DNA from 4 places in the Actinoalloteichus sp. AHMU CJ021 genome. Region 3 is predicted to be linked to each of the others. Evidence: riboswitches for the same ligand, from Rfam matches in the RefSeq annotation. Region 3 holds a riboswitch; each other region holds the start of a gene.

What was found. Region 3 has a riboswitch for S-adenosylmethionine ahead of thrC (threonine synthase). Riboswitches for the same ligand answer to the same signal wherever they lie in the genome.
Region 1: linked by a shared signal. The riboswitch ahead of C1701_RS08200 (methionine ABC transporter ATP-binding protein) and the one ahead of thrC (threonine synthase) in region 3 are both predicted to bind S-adenosylmethionine.
Region 2: linked by a shared signal. The riboswitch ahead of C1701_RS20145 (aminotransferase class V-fold PLP-dependent enzyme) and the one ahead of thrC (threonine synthase) in region 3 are both predicted to bind S-adenosylmethionine.
Region 4: linked by a shared signal. The riboswitch ahead of C1701_RS04265 (VOC family protein) and the one ahead of thrC (threonine synthase) in region 3 are both predicted to bind S-adenosylmethionine.

What each region holds. Positions count from the first base shown of each region.
Region 1 covers NZ_CP025990.1:1,978,060-1,982,693, forward strand. Annotated here, with positions in the region: gene C1701_RS08190 (MetQ/NlpA family ABC transporter substrate-binding protein) at 1-372, opposite strand, end outside; gene C1701_RS08195 (methionine ABC transporter permease) at 499-1,185, opposite strand; gene C1701_RS08200 (methionine ABC transporter ATP-binding protein) at 1,182-2,201, opposite strand; SAM riboswitch class I at 2,414-2,504, opposite strand; gene C1701_RS08205 (FAD-dependent monooxygenase) at 2,852-4,372, opposite strand; gene C1701_RS08210 (TetR/AcrR family transcriptional regulator C-terminal domain-containing protein) at 4,423-4,634, shown strand, end outside.
Region 2 covers NZ_CP025990.1:4,740,729-4,745,362, forward strand. Annotated here, with positions in the region: gene ileS (isoleucine--tRNA ligase) at 1-129, shown strand, start outside; partial or broken gene C1701_RS28200 (MFS transporter) at 804-1,020, shown strand; gene C1701_RS20140 (DUF167 domain-containing protein) at 1,368-1,649, shown strand; SAM riboswitch class IV at 1,798-1,911, shown strand; gene C1701_RS20145 (aminotransferase class V-fold PLP-dependent enzyme) at 1,951-3,327, shown strand; gene lspA (signal peptidase II) at 3,555-4,091, shown strand; gene C1701_RS20155 (RluA family pseudouridine synthase) at 4,088-4,634, shown strand, end outside.
Region 3 covers NZ_CP025990.1:4,423,809-4,428,442, reverse strand. Annotated here, with positions in the region: gene C1701_RS18720 (sulfite exporter TauE/SafE family protein) at 1-492, opposite strand, end outside; gene rpsT (30S ribosomal protein S20) at 719-979, shown strand; gene holA (DNA polymerase III subunit delta) at 1,263-2,255, opposite strand; SAM riboswitch class I at 2,361-2,489, shown strand; gene thrC (threonine synthase) at 2,501-3,784, shown strand; gene C1701_RS18700 (ComEC/Rec2 family competence protein) at 3,883-4,634, opposite strand, start outside.
Region 4 covers NZ_CP025990.1:1,106,304-1,110,937, forward strand. Annotated here, with positions in the region: gene C1701_RS04250 (FecCD family ABC transporter permease) at 1-720, opposite strand, end outside; gene C1701_RS04255 (hypothetical protein) at 1,036-1,590, shown strand; gene C1701_RS04260 (PaaI family thioesterase) at 1,870-2,334, shown strand; SAM riboswitch class IV at 2,442-2,553, shown strand; gene C1701_RS04265 (VOC family protein) at 2,795-3,667, shown strand; gene C1701_RS04270 (ABC transporter substrate-binding protein) at 3,733-4,634, shown strand, end outside.

The DNA.
Region 1 (4,634 bases), 2.4 Mb from region 3:
GTGCACGCCCTCGACCCACTCGTAGTCGCCACCGTGGTCCAGCGTGAACTGCTCCAGGTAGGGGACCGTCTGGAAGTAGTTGGCCTCCAGCGACCCGTCCCGCAGCGCCGTGTTCGGCTGCACGTAGTCGGTGAACTCGACGACCTCGATCTCCAGGCCGGCGTCGGCGGCCAACTCCTCCTGGACGAAGTTCAGGATCTCCGCGTGCGGGGTGACGGACGCGCCGACGCGCAGCGGACCGTCGGCGGTGACCGGGGCCTGGGTGTCGGTGTCACCGCCCCCGTCGGACGCGGTCTCGCTGTTCCCGCAGGCGGCGAGCGTGGTGACGGCGGCGGCCGCGATGGCGACGGCGGTCAGGGAACGGTGTCGCACTCCCGGTTTCCTCTCTCCTGGCGCCGGCCCGTGGGCAGGCGCGTCTGCCGCGCCCGGGCATGGTCGTCCCCGGCACGGGTGTACTTGCTGGTGTGCCGCTCCCCGGTGGCGGGGGCGGCGCGGGTGTCACACCCGCAACGCCGACCGTCGACGGTCGATGGTGCGTGCGATGAAGTCCGAGGTCAGCTGGGTGAGCCAGGCGAGCCCGCCGAGCACCAGCACGGACGCCAGCAGGATCCGCTCGTCGTTGCGCTGGTAGCCGTGCCGGATCGCGAGGTCACCGAGCCCGCCACCGCCGATCACCCCGGCCATCGCCGAGTAGCCGATCAGGGTGACCGCCGTGACTCCGATCGCCGCGACCAGGGCGGGCCCCGCCTCGCGGAGCAGCACGCTCCGGACGAGGCGGAGCCTGCTGGCCCCGGTGGTGATGGCCGCCTCCACGACGGCCACGTTGACCTCCCGCAACGCCGACTCCACGAGCCGGGCCACGAAGGGCACCGCCCCCACCGTGAGCGGCACGATGACCGCGGTGGGGCCGATGGTCGTCTGCACGAGCGCCCTGGTGAACGCGCTGAGCACCACCAGGAGCACCACGAACGGGAGCGAGCGGCCGACGTCGACCACCACTCCCAGCACGCGGTGCGTGATCCGCCGAGGGGACAGCCCTGTCGGCGAGGTCATGTGCAGCACGATGCCGAGGGGGATCCCGCCGAGGGCGGCGAGCAGGGTGGCGATGCCGACCATGTAGACGGTGTCCCCGGTGGCACTGATCACCAGGTCGAAGACCCGGTCCCACGGGGTGGGTTCCCTCACGCGGCAAGTCCTCCGATATCGCGTGGCGCGCGGCGGATGACGGCGTCCCGTTCCGCGAGCCAGCTCAGCGCCCGTTCCGAGCGCTCGCCGTTGATTCCGATCTTGAAGCGGGCGACGGGTGTCTCACCGAGCCTGGTGAGCCCACCGCCCAGGATGGCCAGCTCCACGTCGTGGCGGTGCGCCGCCTCGGGGAGCAGGGCTCCCACGGCGGCGAACCCGACGAGGACCACCTCGGCGACCACGTCGTACTGGCCGATCTCGCGAGGCGTGGTGCCGGCCTGGTCGACCTCGGGGAGCAGGGAGGCCGTGATCCGGCTGCCTGGCTGGGTGAGCAGGTCCAGCACCTTGCCGTGCTCGACGACCCGCCCTCCCTCCAGGACCGCGACATCGTCGCAGATGCGGCGGACGACGGCCATGTCGTGGGTCACCACGAGCACCGTCACCCCGAGCTCGGAGCGCACCCGGTCGAGCACCGCGAGCACCGAGCCGGTCGTCTCCGGGTCGAGGGCCGAGGTGGGTTCGTCGGCGAGCAGCACCGAGGGGCTGGCCGCCAGCGCCCTGGCGACCGCGACGCGCTGCCGCTGGCCACCGGAGAGCTGGTCGGGGTAGCTGCCGGCCTTGTTGGTGAGGCCGACCAGGTCGAGCAGTTCGGCGACCCTGGCGCGCCGGGCCGGCGCGGCCACCCCGGCGCTCTCCAGGGGGAGGGCGACGTTGCCGGCGGCGGTGCGCTGCCGCAGCAGGGAGTCGCCCTGGGGGACGACGCCGATCCGGCGACGCGCGTCCCGCAGCTCACGGCCGCGCAGGGCCACCAGGTCGACGCCCTCGACGCGGATCGATCCCCGGTCGGGGCGTTCCAGCAGGGCGACGCAACGGGCGAGGGTGGACTTGCCGGCGCCGCTCGGGCCGACGACGCCGCAGACCGTTCCGGCCGGGACGCTGAGGGAGACACCGTCCAGGGCGAGCACGTGCTCGCCCTTACCGGGGAAGCTCTTGGTGAGGTTCTCGACAGTGATCATTGTTCGCTCCACACGACGGCAGCCAGCCACACGCGACCGCGCGCGAGGGCGCGGCGGTACGGGTGGGATGGTCAGGAAGAAGACGAGGACCAGGGGTGTTCCGCGGGACCGGTGACGTCCTTCAGCTGCCCATGAGTGGACAGCCGGACGTGGTCCGGCGGCCGTGGTCGACCACGCGTCGTCGGGTCAGGGCGGTGGCGATCAACATGCTCGCTCCATCGATCCTGGCGTTAGCACCTGCCCGCGAACGGGTGGTTGCTGCGGCGTCAACGAGCCAGGTCTCTCGGCCGCTCCGGATGGGCTGTCGCGATGAGTAAACCGAACGGAAACGTCCGCCCGCAAGTAGTTGGGGGTAGATCTGTGCCACACTGCCCGACCGGCCTAACGAGCACCGAGGGTGATCACCGCCCTCCGGCGGGGTGCCCCCACCCGCGAAGGGGGACGGACGGGGCGGTGGGCCTCCTGGTCGGCCGGTGCTCCGCCGGCCGGAGTCGTCCCGCCCCGCCGGGACCGGGCGACCGCCCCCACCCGCCGAGGCCGGTCGGTTCGGGGGTTCGGCGGAAGGCGGCCGGTGGTCGGAGCCGGGCGCCGGGCGGCCGGTCCTCGCGGACCGACCGCGCGCCGGTCACCCGGGTCGCGACCGGCTGGGGTCAGCCCCGACCGCTGAGAACCGCGGCCACCACGTCGGGGAGGGTGTCGGCGGGGTCCCGGGGTGCCGTCGGGCAGCGCCAGGCGATCACGTGGTCGGGGCGCACCAGCAGCGCTCCGGTGCCGGTGATGCCCACGCTCGCGGCCCAGGCCGGGTCGTCCACCCGGCGGTGCTCGACCCCGGGCGTGGCGGACGCGGCCCGCTCCCACGTGTCGCTGGCGCCGAGCAGGGTCAGTCCCCTGCCGACGAGGTCCAGGGCCGACCGGTCCGGGCCGAGCCTGTGGTGCGGGAGTCGCGATCCCGGCTGCCCGGTGAGCCCCAACCGGTCGAGCGGCGCGAGGGAGCCGTCGGGGACGAAGGCGCCGGCCGGGTACTGGTAGCCCATGAGGAGGGCCACGGGGTCGTGCGACGGGGTGCCGTCCCCTGACTCCACGCCCAGTTGGCGCAGGTTCGCCGTCTGCGCGCTGGCCTGGTCGGCGGTGAGCCACCCCAACCAGTGGCGCTCGACCTGGTAGCTGTCCAACAGGGATCGGGGAGCCGTACCGGAGACCACCCGGGCGAGCTTCCAGGCGAGGTTGTGGACGTCCTGGATGCCGGTGTTGGCACCGGCGGCGAGGTAGGGGGGCATGACGTGGGCGGCGTCGCCGGCGAGGAAGATCCGCCCGGCCGAGAAGCGGTCCGCGACGAACATCCCGGGTTCCCAGTCGAGGGCGCTGAGGATGCGCACGTCCAGGTCGGGCACTCCGGTCGCGGTGCGCACCGCCCGCGCCCAACCCGCGTGGTCCCGGCCGGGGGCCGGGTCGGCCATGAGCAGCCAGCGCCGGACCCCGTCGACGGTGAGCAGCATGCTCGGCACCTCGGGGTGCTCGATCTGGCACAGGTTGAACTCCCGGCCGCGCACCTGCGCGGAGAGGTCGGCCTCGAAGTAGACGTTGGTGGACCTCCCCAGGGTCCCTCGCCCGCTCCTGGCGATGCCCAACCGTTCCCTGATCGGGCTGTGCGCGCCGTCCGCCGCGATGAGGTACCGCGCCCGGATGGCACCGACGCGGCCGTCGGGGTCGCGGACGGTGGAGGTGACGGAGGTGCCGTCGTCCACCACCTCCAGCACGCGGTGTCCGAACCGCAGGTCGGCCCCGCGTTCGGTCGCCAGGGCGCGCAGCACGGGTTCCAGGGTGTCCTGGGCGCAGAGGCAGGAGTCGGACGGTGAGATCTCCGGTGCCGGGTCGTCCTCGCCGTGCCCCCAGGAGAGCGGTTCCGCCTCCACGAGCGTCCGGCCGGCCGCCATCCCCTCGAAGTCCGCGAGTGCCGCCGCGGCGGCCATCACGTCGGCCTCGGCGTTGACCTGGCGGAACAGTTCCATCGTCCGGAGGTTGATCCGGCGGGCCTTGGGTTGCGGCGACGTGGTGTCCCGCTTCTCCACCAGCACGGCGGGGACACCGTGCCACTCGAGGAAGAGGGCGGCGGACAGCCCGACCAGACCGCCGCCCACGATCAGGACCTCAGTTTCGTGTACGTCGTACATCACATGTACTTAGTACACCAATGGTTAGATGCGCGCGAAGGAGGTGTCCCTTGAGCAACGCGGTACCCGGACAGCCCGGAGCGCTCGTATGGACCCTGCCGGAGCCGCCGGGCCGGACGACGACCACGCTGAGCAGGGCCGCGATCGTGCGGGCCGCGGTCGCGGTCGCGGACGCCGAGGGCGCCGCCGCCGTCACCATGCGCCGGGTCAGCTCCGAGCTGGGCTCGTCCACCCCCATGTCGCTCTACCGGTACGTGGGCAG
Region 2 (4,634 bases), 320 kb from region 3:
CACGAGGAGTTCGTGCGGGGCGAGACCCTGGCGGTGTCGCTGTCCACCGCCATCGAGGAGGGTGCGCCCGCGCTCACCGGCACGGTGGGCGAGGGGACCTCCGTGCGGGTCTCCGTGACCAGGGTGTGAGCCCTCGGGCGCCGCGGCCGGTGGGAACGTGTCCCGCCCGGCGGCGCCCGGCGGGACCACCGACGAGGTCCCGGCCGCCGGGCCGGTGACCGACCGGCGCGGCAGTCGGGGCCGTCGTCCCGTCCCGCTCCCGCCGGGACTGGGCGAACCGGTCGTCCGCCGCGCCATGGGCGCCCCCGCTCGGGCGTGGCGAGCGGTGCGGGTGGGCCGTGGTGGTCGTGCGGGGGGACGGACGGGCCGTCCCGCCCTCCCATGCCGGGAAGGGGAGCCGGTGGGGCGCGGTCCCCGGTGCGGGGCCGTCAGCCGAGGCCCGTCGACGAGGGGTCGCAGGCCCCGGCGGCCGCCTGCCCGGTGTGGTGGCCGCTCCCGTGAGCCGGGACGCGTCTGTCCCAGGGGCGGTCCCCGCCCCTGTTCCCGCACCGCCACCTCGGTGGCACCGGGCCGTCGCGTACCCACTGGTCGACGCGATCCATCAGGTCAGTTCTGGTTGAAACCAGCCCTCCGTCCCGTAGGTGCACGCACCGCGACCGCGCCGGTGATCCACCGACGCCATCCAGCCGTCGGTGTCGCCGTCCGCGCGGATCACCTCAGCTTCCGGTCAGGTCCGCCCCTCGGCCAGGGCCGGCGGGCTCGCGGTCGCCGGAGTCGGGTTCCTGCTGCTGCCCGTGGCGCCCAATCCCCTCTCCTACCCGAACCTGGCGATCGGGCTGGCCCTGTTGGGCGCTGGCGCGGGATCACTGGCCATCGCCTCGGCCATCATCATGTCCGGAACACCCCCGGAGAAGGCCGGCAACGCCGCCGCCATCGAGGAGACCGCCTACGACCTCGGCACCGTGCTCGGCGTCGCCGTGCTCGGCAGTCTGGCCTCAGTGTTCTACCGCGCCCAACTGGAAGTCGGGCTGGGGGAGGCCGATGTCGGGGGTGTTGACGCCGGTCCGGCCGGGGAGCCCCTCGCCGCGGTCCTGGAGCTGTCCTCGGAGTCCGGGGTGCCCGAGGTGGGTGCGGCTGGCGAGGGCGGCGTTCGGCGAGTCGCTGGCGACGGTGACCCTCCTGGCGGTGCCAGTCGTGGCCTGCCTCCTGGTGCCCCGGTCCCTGGACCTGACGAGACAGCGGCACTGATTGGGCGGCTCGCCCGCCGCGGGCCCACCAGCACCCCGACCGCGCTCGGCTCGCGTGTCGGGGCAGGGTGGTCGGTGCGGGCGGCCGGTCGGGACGCCCGGCGGAGGAGGTGGACGGTCGTGTTCCGTTTCGCGGTGCGTGTCAAACCCGGCGCGCGACGAAACGTCGTCGGGGGCAGGTGGGACGGGGTCCTGGGGCCGGCGTTGGTGGTGGCGGTGGCCGCCCCGGCGGTCGAGGGCAAGGCCAATGAGGCGCTCCGCCGCGCGGTGGCGGACGCGTTCGGTGTCCGCCGCCAAGCCGTGCGAGTGGACGCCGGGGAACGCGGTCGGGACAAGTGGCTGGTCGTCGACCTCGACGAGACCGCGGCCGAGGACCGCCTGCGCACCCTGCTGGAGGGCTGATGCCGGCGGCGACCGAGGAGGGGCGGACGACGGTGCCCGGGCGGGTCCAGCGCGGGGGTGGCTGTTCCGGTGGGTGCGGTCGGGCCGGCTCCCAGTGGCTGGGAGGCCCGCTGGACAGGTCGGGCGGCGGCGGTTAGGTTCTGCCGCAGGTCATGAGCGCCAGCGCCAAGCCCCGGCTCGCTGGCCGGCAACCCTCCTCCGCGGTGGGGTGCTCCGGGTGAGGACCAGGCCCGAGCCGTGTGGTGTCGGGCAAGCGCGGGGCCTACCACCGGGTCCCCCCTGGATCCGAGGAGGTCGTGCCATGTCGTCCGCACCCACCACCGCCCGCCCGTCCCGCCTCGCGCCCCCCGCGTCGGCCCTGCCGCCGGTGGTCGGTGCGGACCTGCGGGTCCCGCTGGTGACCGGCGGGGATGTCCCGTACGCGAACCTCGACCACGCGGCGAGCGCCCCCTGCCTTGAGGCGGTGCGGGACGCCGTCGACGCGGTCCTGCCCTGGTACGCGAGCGTCCACCGGGGAGCCGGGTTGCTGTCGCAGGCGTCGACGAGGATCTACGAGAACGCGCGGGCGACGGTGCGCCGGTTCGTCGACGCCCCGCCCGACCACGACGTGGTGTTCACCCGCAACACCACCGACGCGATGAACCTGGTCGCCGCCGTGTTGCCGGTGGGGACCGTGGTGGTCACCTTCGACACCGACCACCACGCGGCGCTGCTGCCCTGGGCCGGCCGCCGGGTGCGCCGCGTCCGCGCGCCGCGTACCCGGGGTGAGGCGGTGGCGGCGCTGGAGGCGGAGCTGTCCGGGCTGGTCGCCGACGGTGACCGGGTCGCCGTGGTGCTCACCGCCGCGTCGAACGTCACAGGTGAACTGTGGCCGGTGGCCGAGTTGGCCGAGGTCAGCCGTCGGCACGGAGCCCTGTCCGTCCTCGACGCCGCGCAGTGGGCGCCCCACCGGCCCGTGTCGGTGTCCGAGCTCGGGGTGGACTTCCTCGCCTTCTCCGGGCACAAGGCCTACGCGCCCTTCGGCTGCGGGGCGCTGACGGGGCCCGCGCGCCTGCTGCGGTCGGCGCCGCCGTACCTGCGGGGTGGAGGAGCGTCGGCCCTGGTGGAGTCCGTGGGAGCTGATCTGCGGGTGACCTGGGCGGCCGGTGTGGAGCGCCAGGAGGCCGGGACGCCGAACGTGGTGGGAGCGCACGCGCTCGCGGTGGCCTGCGAGACGCTGTCGGGGCACTGGCGGGGGGTGGCCGAGCACGAGGACCGGCTGGCGGGAGCACTGCGGGAGGGCGTCGCGGCCGTGCCGGGGGTGCGTCCGCTGCGGCTGTTCGACGATGCCACCCCCTCGGTGGGCGTCGTCAGCTTCGGCGTCGACGGGATCGACCCGGGGTTGCTGGCCGCCGCGCTGTCGGCGGAGTACGGGATCGGGGTGCGGGACGGGGCGTTCTGCGCGCACGTCGCGACCGAGCGCCTGCTGGCCCGGGCGGGGGTCGGTGGGGGACGCGCGGTGCGGGTCAGCGTGGGCCTGGGAGCCACCGAGGAGCACGTCGACCGCCTGCTCGCCGCGCTCCGGGCGGTGGTGGCCTCGGGGCCGGCCTGGTCCTATGCCCAGCGGGACGGGCGCTGGGTGCCCGTCCCGGACCCCCGGCGGTTGCCGGTCGGGCTCCTGGGGGACGGGCCCGCCTGAGCGCGGGTGGCCCCACCGAGCGGCCCGGGGCTGCCCGACCAGCGCCCGCTGGCCGGTGTCGACGCCTGTGACCAGCGTCGATGCCGGTAGGTCACAATGACTGGGTGACCGAGACCGGCCCTGCGGGGTCCAACGCCGACGACGATCCCGCCAACGCCGACGCGGGAGCCGTCGGCGGACCCAGCGGGCCCGCCGTGCCCCCTGGTGGGGGGTCGCCGAGACGACGGGTGGGCCTGCTCGCGGTGGTGGCCGGGGTGGCGTTCGCCCTCGACCTCGTCACCAAGGTCGTGGCCGTCGCCCAGCTGGAGGGGCGGGAGCCGGTGCGGCTGCTCGGTGGCGGTGTGTACCTGGTGCTGCTGCGCAACCCCGGCGCCGCCTTCTCGATGGCGACGGGCATGACGTGGCTGCTGACCCTGGTCGCCGTCGGCGTGGTCGTGGGTATCATCTGGATCGCGCCCCGGTTGCGCTCGGTGGGTTGGGCCCTGGGGTTGGGCCTCATGCTGGGCGGTGCGCTGGGCAACCTCGCGGACCGGATCTTCCGTTCCCCGGCGCCCCTGCACGGCCACGTCGTGGACTTCGTCTCGTTGTTCGCTCCTGACGGCAGCGTGTGGCCGGTGTTCAACGTCGCCGACTCCGCGCTGGTGGGCGGGGTGGCGCTGCTGGTGGTGCTGGCCGTGCTCGGCCGGGACTACGACGGGAGCACCGTCCGGGGGCGCGCCGACCAGGAGAAGACGACCACCGCCGAGGGAGACGACCAGCGATGAGCGACACCCGCACCTTTCCGGTGCCCGACGGACTCGACGGGATGCGGGTCGACGCCGGCCTGGCGAAGCTGCTCGGTCTGTCACGGACGGCCGTGGTCTCGATCGCCGAGTCCGGTGGCGTGGTGATCGACGGTGCTCCCGCGGGCAAGTCGGACCGGCTGGTGGCCGGTTCGTGGATGGAGGTCCAGCTCCCCCAGCCGGAGCGGCCGGTCGTGGCCGCACCCGAGCCGGTGCCGGGCTTGCGGATCCTCCACGAGGACGAGGACGTGGCTGTCGTCGACAAGCCGGTCGGGGTCGCCGTCCACCCGAGCCCGGGCTGGACCGGGCCGACGGTCCTGGCGGGGCTGGCGGCGATGGGGTTGCGGATCGCGACGTCCGGTGCCGCCGAGAGGCAGGGGGTGGTGCACCGGCTCGACGTGGGCACCACCGGGGTGATGGTGGTCGCCAAGAGCGAGACCGCGTACTCGACCCTGAAGCGGGCGTTCAAGGAGCGGACGGTCTCCAAGATCTACCACGCGGTGGTCCAGGGTCACCCTGATCCGA
Region 3 (4,634 bases):
ACCGTCCCAGAAACCGATGGTCGCGCCGCCAAGGGAAGCCAGCAGGATCTGGTGCCGGCGGCCGAAACGCGGCGCTTCGACGCTGCCCAGCGACGGCCGACGCCAGGTGTAGACGCCGACGACGACCAACGCGACCAGCACCACGGAGTTCAACGCGACCGACGGGAGCAGGTTCGCGAAGGCCGCGCCGCCCACCGCCCCCAGGAACGCCACGACCGCCATGGGCACCGCCGTGCTCCAGTCGATCCTGGTCCGCCTGGCATAGGTCGGGACGGCGGACGCGGTGCCCACCACCGCCGCCACCTTGCTCGTCGCCAGCGAGAAGATCGGTTCCCCTCCCGGCATGACCAGGAGCAGCGCGGGCAACTGGATCAGGCCACCACCGCCCACGATCGCATCCACCGCCCCGGCCGCGAACGCCGCCGCGCAGAGCAGCAGCAGTGCCGCCAGGGACACGTCGGCGAAGCCCGGCCAGTTCAGCGCGCTAGTCACTCGAACGAGCGTACGAGGTGCGTGGCGGTGGTTCCGCGATGCCATCGACCGGCCACCACGACCACGCCGTCGGGTCGCTGGTACCGTTGTCCGCCGTGCCGTGCGGCATTCCGCCAGGGAGGAAACCCGCCACCGCTCGGACGGTCGAGTCACCACTCGACCTCGCGCCAGGTGGCGGCGCCAACACAGCGCGGCACGAACCACGTCGAGATCAAGGGGTGCCCTCGTGGCGAACATCAAGTCCCAGATGAAGCGGATCCGGACCAACGAGAAGGCCCGGCTGCGGAACAAGGCCGTCCGCTCCTCGGTGAAGACCGCCATCCGCAAGTTCCGCGAGGCCGTGGAGGCCGGCGACAAGGACAAGGCCGTGCAGCTCAGCCGCGAGGCCAACCGCAAGCTCGACAAGGCTGTCAGCAAGGGCGTCATCCACGCCAACCAGGCCGCCAACAAGAAGTCGGCCATCGCGCAGCGCGCCAACTCGCTCTGACCCGCGGACCGCGGTCACGTCCGGTGGGGGCCTCCCGTTCGCGGGGCGGCCCCCACCGTCGTTCCCGCCCCGTCGACGCCCCGGACTCCGCCACCGGACCCGGTCCGCGCCCTGGGGATCACCCCGGGTAGCTCCTCAGTCGAAACCAGGGCCCGCACGCCCGGCGTCCGGACCGGCACAGGTGAACGGGACGAGGAGCTGGTCCCCACCGGGCGGCGCGCACGACGGCCCCGACGAGGGCAGCCGCGGAGCGTGTGCGGGACATGCGCGGAGTGTGCGCTGGTCAGCGGGCGCGCTGCCCCGCGCGCTGGGCACGCGCCACCTCGAGCACCGCCCGTTCCAGGGCGTACGACGCGTCGGCCGCCTGCCCCTTCACCTCCCCGTTGAGGGTCGCCACCACCCGCATCGCCCGCACCAGCGAGTCGTCCTCCCAGCCCCGGATCTGGTTGCGCACCTTCTTGACCTTCCACGGCGGCATCCCCAGCTGCCCGGCCAGCCGGAACGGGTCCCCGCCGCCCGCGCCGCGCACCAGCGCGACCGAACGCACCGCGTCCGCCAGGGCGTCGGCGACCAACACGTGGGGAACCCCCAGGCTCAGCGCCCACCGCAACGCCTCCAGCGCCCCGGGGACGTCCCCGACCACCGCGCGCTCCGCCACGGCGAATCCGGTGACCTCGGCCCGGCCGCGGTGGTAGCGCCGCACCGTCGCCTCGTCCAGCGGGCCGTCGTGGTCCGACACCAGCTGCGCGGCCGCCGAGGCGAGCTCCCGCAGGTCCGAACCCACCGCCTCGATGAGCGCGTGCACCCCCGCCGCGTCGATGCGTCCCCCCGCCACCCGCACCTCGTTGCGGACGAAGGCCTCCCGATCGGACGCCTTCGTCACCTTGGGGCACTCGGTCACCTCCGCACCGGCCGAGCGGAGCGTGGCCGGCAACTGCTTCGCCAGCTTCGACCGACCACCACCCGAGTGCACCACGACCAGCACGACGCCCTCGGCTGGCGCACGGCAGTAGGCGGCCACGGCCTCGCAGATCTCCGCCCCCGCCTCCTGCGCGGCCTCGAGCACCACCACCCTCGCCTCGGCGAACAACGACGGGCTGACCAGCTCGGCGAGGTGGGGCGGGGTGAGTTCGGTGGCGCGGAGCCTGGTCAGCTCGGCCATCGGTTCCGCCACGCGCAGCTGGCGCAGGGTCTCCCGGGTGGCCCGTTCCACCAGCAGTTCCTCATCACCGAGGATGAGCTGGAGCGGGGCTGGCGGAGCGGGCTGGGGGGGCACGCCGGGATTCTCCCACGCAGGCCCGGACCGTCGCGCTCCCGCATTCCGGACACCGCTGGCCCCGGCCCACCCCCATGCCCTAGCGTGTGCCGCACAACCGAACAGCGCTCATCCAGAGGGGTAGAGGGATCGGCCCGACGACACCCCGGCAACCAGCGCCAGTTGGACGTGGCCCCACCACGCCGCTGCCGCACTCGGTGCCAAATCCGGCCCGCCCAGCGGGAAAGATGAGGAGAGGCCTCGCCATGACAGTCACTGCTGGCTCGAGCACGACGCCAGGAACCCGCCGCCCGCTCGACCTCGGCCCCGCCGTCGCGTTGGCCTCGAAGGAGAGCGGCCACCAGATCCCCCTCGCCCCCGAGTTCGTCTCCCCGGACGACTTCGCTCCGCTGGAGGTCGTGTACGACTTCGGTCGCGTCCGCCGCGAGGACATCGAGGCCGGGCCCCGCTCGATCTGGCGGTACAAGCGGTTGCTGCCGGTCCCCAGCGACATCGAGACCATCCCCAGCACCGACCCCGGCTGCACCAGGCTGGTGCGTGCCGACAGCCTGGCCAGGGAGCTCGGGGTGCGCCGGTTGTGGGTCAAGGACGACACCGGCAACCCGACGCACTCCTTCAAGGACCGCGTGGTGGCCGTGGCCCTCGCCGCCGCCCGGGAGTTCGGGTTCCGCGTGCTGGCCTGTCCCTCCACCGGCAACCTCGCCAACGCCGTCGCCGCCGCGGCCGCGCGCGCCGGTTGGGACTCGGTCGTGCTGGTCCCCTCCACGCTCGAACGGGCCAAGGTGCTCACCACCGCCGTGTACGACGGCACGCTCATCGCCGTCGACGGCAACTACGACGACGTGAACCGGCTGGCCACCGAACTGGCCGCCGAACACGAGGACTGGGCGTTCGTCAACGTCAACGTGCGCCCCTACTACGGCGAGGGATCCAAGACCCTCGGCTTCGAGGTGGCCGAACAGCTCGGGTGGCGGCTGCCCGAGCAGATCGTCGTCCCGATCGCCTCGGGTTCCCAGCTCACCAAGGTGGACAGGGCCTTCCGGGAGTTCGGTGAACTCGGCCTGGTCGAGCCAACGCCCTACCGGGTCTTCGGCGCCCAGGCCAACGGGTGCTCGCCCGTGGCCTCCGCGTTCAAAGCGGGACTCGACGTCGTCCAACCGGTACGACCGGAGACGATCGCCCGTTCCCTGGCCATCGGCGCACCCGCCGACGGCCCCTACGTCCTCGACACCGTGCGCCGCACCGGCGGGGCGATCGAGGACGTCACCGACCAGGAGATCGTCGAGGGCATCCGACTCCTCGCCCGCACGGAGGGCATCTTCACCGAGACGGCGGGTGGTGTCACCGTCGCCACCGCCAAGAAGCTGATCGAGTCCGGACAACTGGACCCCGACGCCGAAACGGTGCTGCTCATCACCGGCGACGGCCTCAAGACCCTCGACGCGATCAGCGACCACGTCGGGCCGAAGGCCACCGTGCCCCCCACCGCGCAGGCGGTGCACGAGGTGCTGGGACAGCCCGGTTCCTGATCCGGCCAGGTCCCGCCCCACGCGACCGGGGCGGGACCCCCGGCCCCACCCGAGGACCGCGGAGACCCTGGCCCGGGTGGGACGCCGTCCCACCCGGGTCACTCGGCGGTAGCCTCCCGCCACACCCGGACCCGAACCCCCTCCGGCCCCGGCCCGACGGCCAGGTGGCCGTTGAGGTCGGTGCGCACCACCGTCGCGCCCAACGCCCGCAGCTCGGCGATGACCTGGCCGCTCGGATGCCCGTACCGGTTGTCGGCACCCACGCTGATGATCGCGACCCGCGGGGCGACCCTGGTGAGGAACTCCGGGAGCGTGTACCGGGAACCGTGGTGCGGCACCTTCAGCACCGGGGCGGCCAGATCCACCCCCGCGCCCAGCAGGCCCGACTGGGCCGCAAGCTCCGCGTCCCCCGTCAGCAGCACCCGCCCCACCGAGGTGGTGGCCAGCAGGACCAGCGACGCGTTGTTCACCTCCGTTCCCGACGTCTCGTCGGCCACGTACCCGTCCAGCGGGCCCAGCACGTCGATGGCGAGCCCCGACCACCGCAGCCGCTGCCCCAACCGCAGCTCGACCAGGGGAACGCCCCTGCCCGCCGCGACGGCCGCGACCTCCTCGTAGGCCCAGGTCGGGGACCTGGCCGGCCCGAGCGCGACCGCTCCCACCCGCCGACCGGCCAGCACCCCGTCCAGCCCACCCACGTGGTCGGCGTGCAGATGGCTCAGGATGACCAGCGGGACGCGAGTGACCCCCAGACGGCGCAGGCAGTCGCCCACCCCGGTCAGATCCGGCCCGGCGTCCACGACCACCGCGCGCCCCGGCTCACCGGTCGCCAGCACCAGCGCGTCCCCCT
Region 4 (4,634 bases), 3.3 Mb from region 3:
GGCGGCGGCCGTCGCGGCCCCGCTGAGCAGCAGCACGGCCAGGGCGACGACGGCCCGGGTGGCCCCCGCCCTGGAGCCGAGTGCCCGGCTGACGTCGTCGCCGAGGACCAGGGTGTTGAGCGACGACGCCACCGCGAGCGCGAGGACGAGCCCCACGAGCAGGAACGGGATCATCGTGCGGACGACCGCCGGGTCCCGGCCGGCGAGGTCACCGACCGCCCAGAACCGGAACTCGTCGAAGGCGTCGGGCCGCAGCAGGACCAGGGACTGGGTGGCGGCGGTGAGGGCGGCGCCGATCGCGGTGCCCGCCAGCGCGAGCCGGACCGGACTGGCTCCGGCGGTGCCGATGGCGTAGACGAGGACGGCGGTCACCCCCGCCCCCAGGAAGGCGAACCACACGTAGGAGGAGTAGTCGCGCAGCCCGAGCAGCACGACGGCGCCGGCGACCCCCGCGGCCGCGCCAGCGTTGACGCCGAGGATGCCGGGATCGGCCAGCGGGTTGCGGGTGAGCGACTGCATCAACGCGCCCGCGATCCCCAGGGCGGCGCCGACGGACGCGGCGAGCAGGGTCCGGGGTACGCGGAGTTCGTGGACGATCACCCTGGCCCGCCCGCCGTCGTCGACGAACAACGCCAGGAACACCTCGCGGGCGGCGAGCGCCTCCGACCCGACGGCGAGGCTGGCCAACACGGCGAGGAGCACCACGGCGGTCGGGATCACGACCGCTCGCGACCACGAGCGGCGGGCACGGCTCCGGGGCGTCGCCGGGTTCCTCGACACCGTCACCGCCGTCCCGGCCCTGTCCGCCGGTGTTCCGCGCCGCGCACCCGATCCTCCCGTCCGCCCCGGGGGCTCGCGAGAACATCCACCGGGAACGCTGAGGGAAGGCTAACCTCACTACGCAGGGTGGTCGGCGGCCGCCCGGGCTCGACTCGGCGACCCCCTGCCCCGCCACCGACGGTATGAGCGCACCGGCACCGGGTAGCCCCCTGGTGCCACGTGTTCGTCAGGGCCACCGGCCCTCGGGAGGGGACCATGACCGAGCGGAGCGATCAGCCGGCACCGCCGGACCAGCGGTCCAGGCTGCTGGCCATCTACCTGAACGACCACCTCGCCGGGGCGACCGCCGCCGTGGAGCTGGCCCGGCGGCTGGCGAAGGCCGAGGTGTCCTCCCCCGACGGACCGGAACTGGACCGGCTGGCCGACGAGATGGCGGAGGACCGCGCTCGGTTGGCGGACGCCATGCGACTGCTGGACGTGGAGGTCGCGCACTACAAGACCTGGGCGCTGTGGGCCGCCGAGAAGGCGGGCCGGTTGAAGCTCAACGGGCAGCTGCGCGGGCGCTCGCCGTTGAGCACGGTGGTGGAACTGGAAGGTCTGCTGCTGGTGGTGACGTCCCTGGCGAGCGCGTGGCGGACGTTGCGCGCGGTGGCCGAGGACGCGGGTCCGGCCGGGGCGGGGCCCGGGACGGAGCGACTCGACGCGCTGCTGCGGCGGTCGCTGGACCAGGCGGCGCGGCTGGAGCGGCTGCGCGAGGCCGCGGTCACCCGGGTGTTCGGCACGGCCGCGGCCCAGGAACGGCGGCGGTAGGCGCGGCCGGCACCGTTCCCGCCCCCCGGGACGGGCGCGGGAATGCGGTGGGCTCCCCGGGGCGTTGTCCCGGGGCACCGCCCGACGGGTCCGTGAGTGGCCCGGGCGTCCCGCCCGCCTCCGGGTGACGCGGCGACGTCCCGCGATCACGGCGGGTGGCGCCGCCGGGAGGCGTCGCTCACAGCCGCCACCCACCCCCCGCCCGGTCTGCTGTGGTGGACCCGAACTCGGGTGCCCCGCAGGTCGGGGACGCCCGTCGTGCCGCCTGGAAGGAGCCGCATGACCGACCGCGCCGACACGGCCTCCGAACACCCGCGACGCACCGGCCCGACCACGGACCCCACCGAGGTGGAACGCCTGCTCCGGCAGGGCCCGTTCCACGAGTGGCTGGGGCTCCGGGTGCTGTCGGTGGGCGAGGACCGGATCGAGTTGGCCTTCGCCTGGCGGCCCGAGTGGGTCGCCGACCCGGACGCCGGCTACACGCACGGCGGCATCCTGGCCACCATCGTCGACCTCACGGCCGACTGGGCGCTGGTGTCCCGCCTCGGGCGGGGCGTCCCGACCGTGGACATGCGGGTGGACTACCACCGGGCGGCGTCGCGGGGCGAGGACCTCACCGCCGTCGGCGAGGTGGTCCGCTTCGGCAGGACCTTGGCCGTGGCGGAGGCCCGCGTGCACGACGGCCAAGGGCGGCTTGTCGCCAGTGGACGCGGCCTCTACCACACCGCGAGCGCCAGCTCCTGACGAGCGGGACCGACGCCGCTCGAGGGGACGGCCGAAGGCGGCCGGCACCCGTGAGCGGCGTCATAGAAAGTTGTTGGATCAAGCATCTCGTGGCTAGTGTCGTTGGTGGTCACGAGTGCCAGCGCCAAGCCCCGGCTCGCTGGCTGGCAACCCTCCGCCGCGGTGGGGTGCCCCGGGTGAGCGACCAGGTCACCCGAGCAGTCGTGGCAAGTGCGGACCAGGGCGGAAGCGCCCGGCCAGTGGAGGAACGGATGAAGCACTCGGACCCGCGGGCGATCGCCGCCGCGACGGTCGGGGACCTCCTCTACGGCCGCATCTACGTGGACTTCGGTCTCGTCTGCAGCTCCCTGAGGTAGAGCCGCCACCGACGGACCCCGTCGGTGGCGTCTCCCGGGCCGTCACGGCGCCGGGAGGCGATGGTGCACCCAGCTGACCCCGACGGCCGCCCTGGAGCCCCACCATGTCCGGTGACAACGCCACCCCGTTCGCTCTTCGACTGCCCTCCCCGCTGCCCGGGCCCGTGGTGCTCGACCACCTCGTGCTCGCGGTCGCCGACCTGCCCTCCGCCACCGAGTACCTCCGGTCGCTGGGCTTCGACGCCCGGCCCGGCGGCCGGCACCCGGGGCACGGCACCGAGAACGCCCTGGTCGTGCTCGACGGGCAGTACCTGGAGCTGATCTCCGTCACCGATCCGGAGGAGGCCTCCGCGAGCGACCTGGGTCGGAGCACGGTCCGCGCGTTGTCCCGCGACGGCGGCGGCTGGGTCGGGTACGCGCTGCGGCTGCCCCCCAACACCCCCGTGGACGGTGGGTCGCTGGCCGCCCCGGAGCGCGCGGAGCCGCACCGGCTGTCGATGAGCCGCACCACCCCGGGCGGTGAGCGGGTGTCCTGGGAGCTGTTCTTCCCCGAGCGTGTCGGGATGGACGGCCCCTACCCGTTCCTCATCCGGTGGGACGGAGCCTCACCCACCAGCGGCGAACCACCCGAGCACCCCAACGCGGTGCACGGCGTCGGCGAGCTGACCATCGGCATGCCGGGACCGGGCTCGGCCCCGGCCCGCTGGTACGCCGACTCGCTGCCCCGGTTGACGGGGGCACCGGCCCACACCGTCGAGGACGCCTCGGCGCACCGGAGCGTTGGACTCGCCTCGGTCGAGCTGACCAGCACCGACCTCGGCAGGACTCGGCGGGCGCTGGCCTCGGCCGGTGCGGCGTGGCGGGCCGTCGAGGCCGACCCGGCCTCCCCCGCCGTCCTGCTCACCCTCCCACCGGCCCTCTTCGGCGAGCACACCCGGTTGACGATCCGCCAGCCGGCGCCGTCCCGGGACCGCTGACCCCGGCCCGGGCACCCGACCACCCACCACGCCCCTCCGGCGTGACGCCCTTCGAGAGGTTCCAGATGACGATGCGACCACAGCGCCACCCCCGTTCGGGCCGTGCCCGGCTGGGTATCGCCGGCGTTCTCGCGACGGCCCTGCTCGCGGCGGCCTGCGGCGGCGGGGACACGGCCGGGGACGGCGACGGCCCGACCTCCCTGTCGGTGGCCACCATCCCCACCCCGGACGCCGCCTCCATCTACCTCGCCGAGGAACAGGGCTTCTTCGAGGAGGAGGACCTGGACGTCGACATCACGTTGGCGGACAGCGGCGGGGCGATCATCCCCGGCGTCGTCCGAGGCGACTACCAGTTCGGGCACTCCAACACCGTGTCGCTGGCCGTCGCCGCCGGCGAGGGGCTGCCGCTCCAGGCCGTCACCAACACCACCGGGACGGGGAGCGACCCGGACCAGGACATCTCCCGGATCCTGGTGGCCGGTGACAGCCCCATCCAGGACGCGGCGGACCTGGCGGGCACGACGATCGCGGTCAACGGGCTGAACAACATCGGCGAGGTGACGATCAAGGCCGCGTTGGAGAACAGGGGTGTGGACGTCTCCGGCCTCGACTTCGTCGAGATGCCCTACCCGGACATGAACGCGGCCCTGTTCGCCGGCGAGGTCGACGCCATCTGGCAGCTGGAACCGCACCTGAGCCTGGCAGAGGAGGACGGCGCCCGCCCGGTGCTGTCCAACTTCGTGGAGGCCACGCCCGACGCCCAACTGGGCTACCTGGTGACGAACCGGCAGTACGCCGCCGAGAACACCGAGGTCATCGAGAGGTTCTCCCGGGCGATGGACCGGGCCAAGGAGTTCGCCACCGACAACCCGGACGAGACGAGGCGGGTCCTGACCGAAAGCCTCGGCATCCCGGCCGAACAGGCCCAGGACATGCTGCTCCCGGTGTTCCAGCCGGGCATGGACGT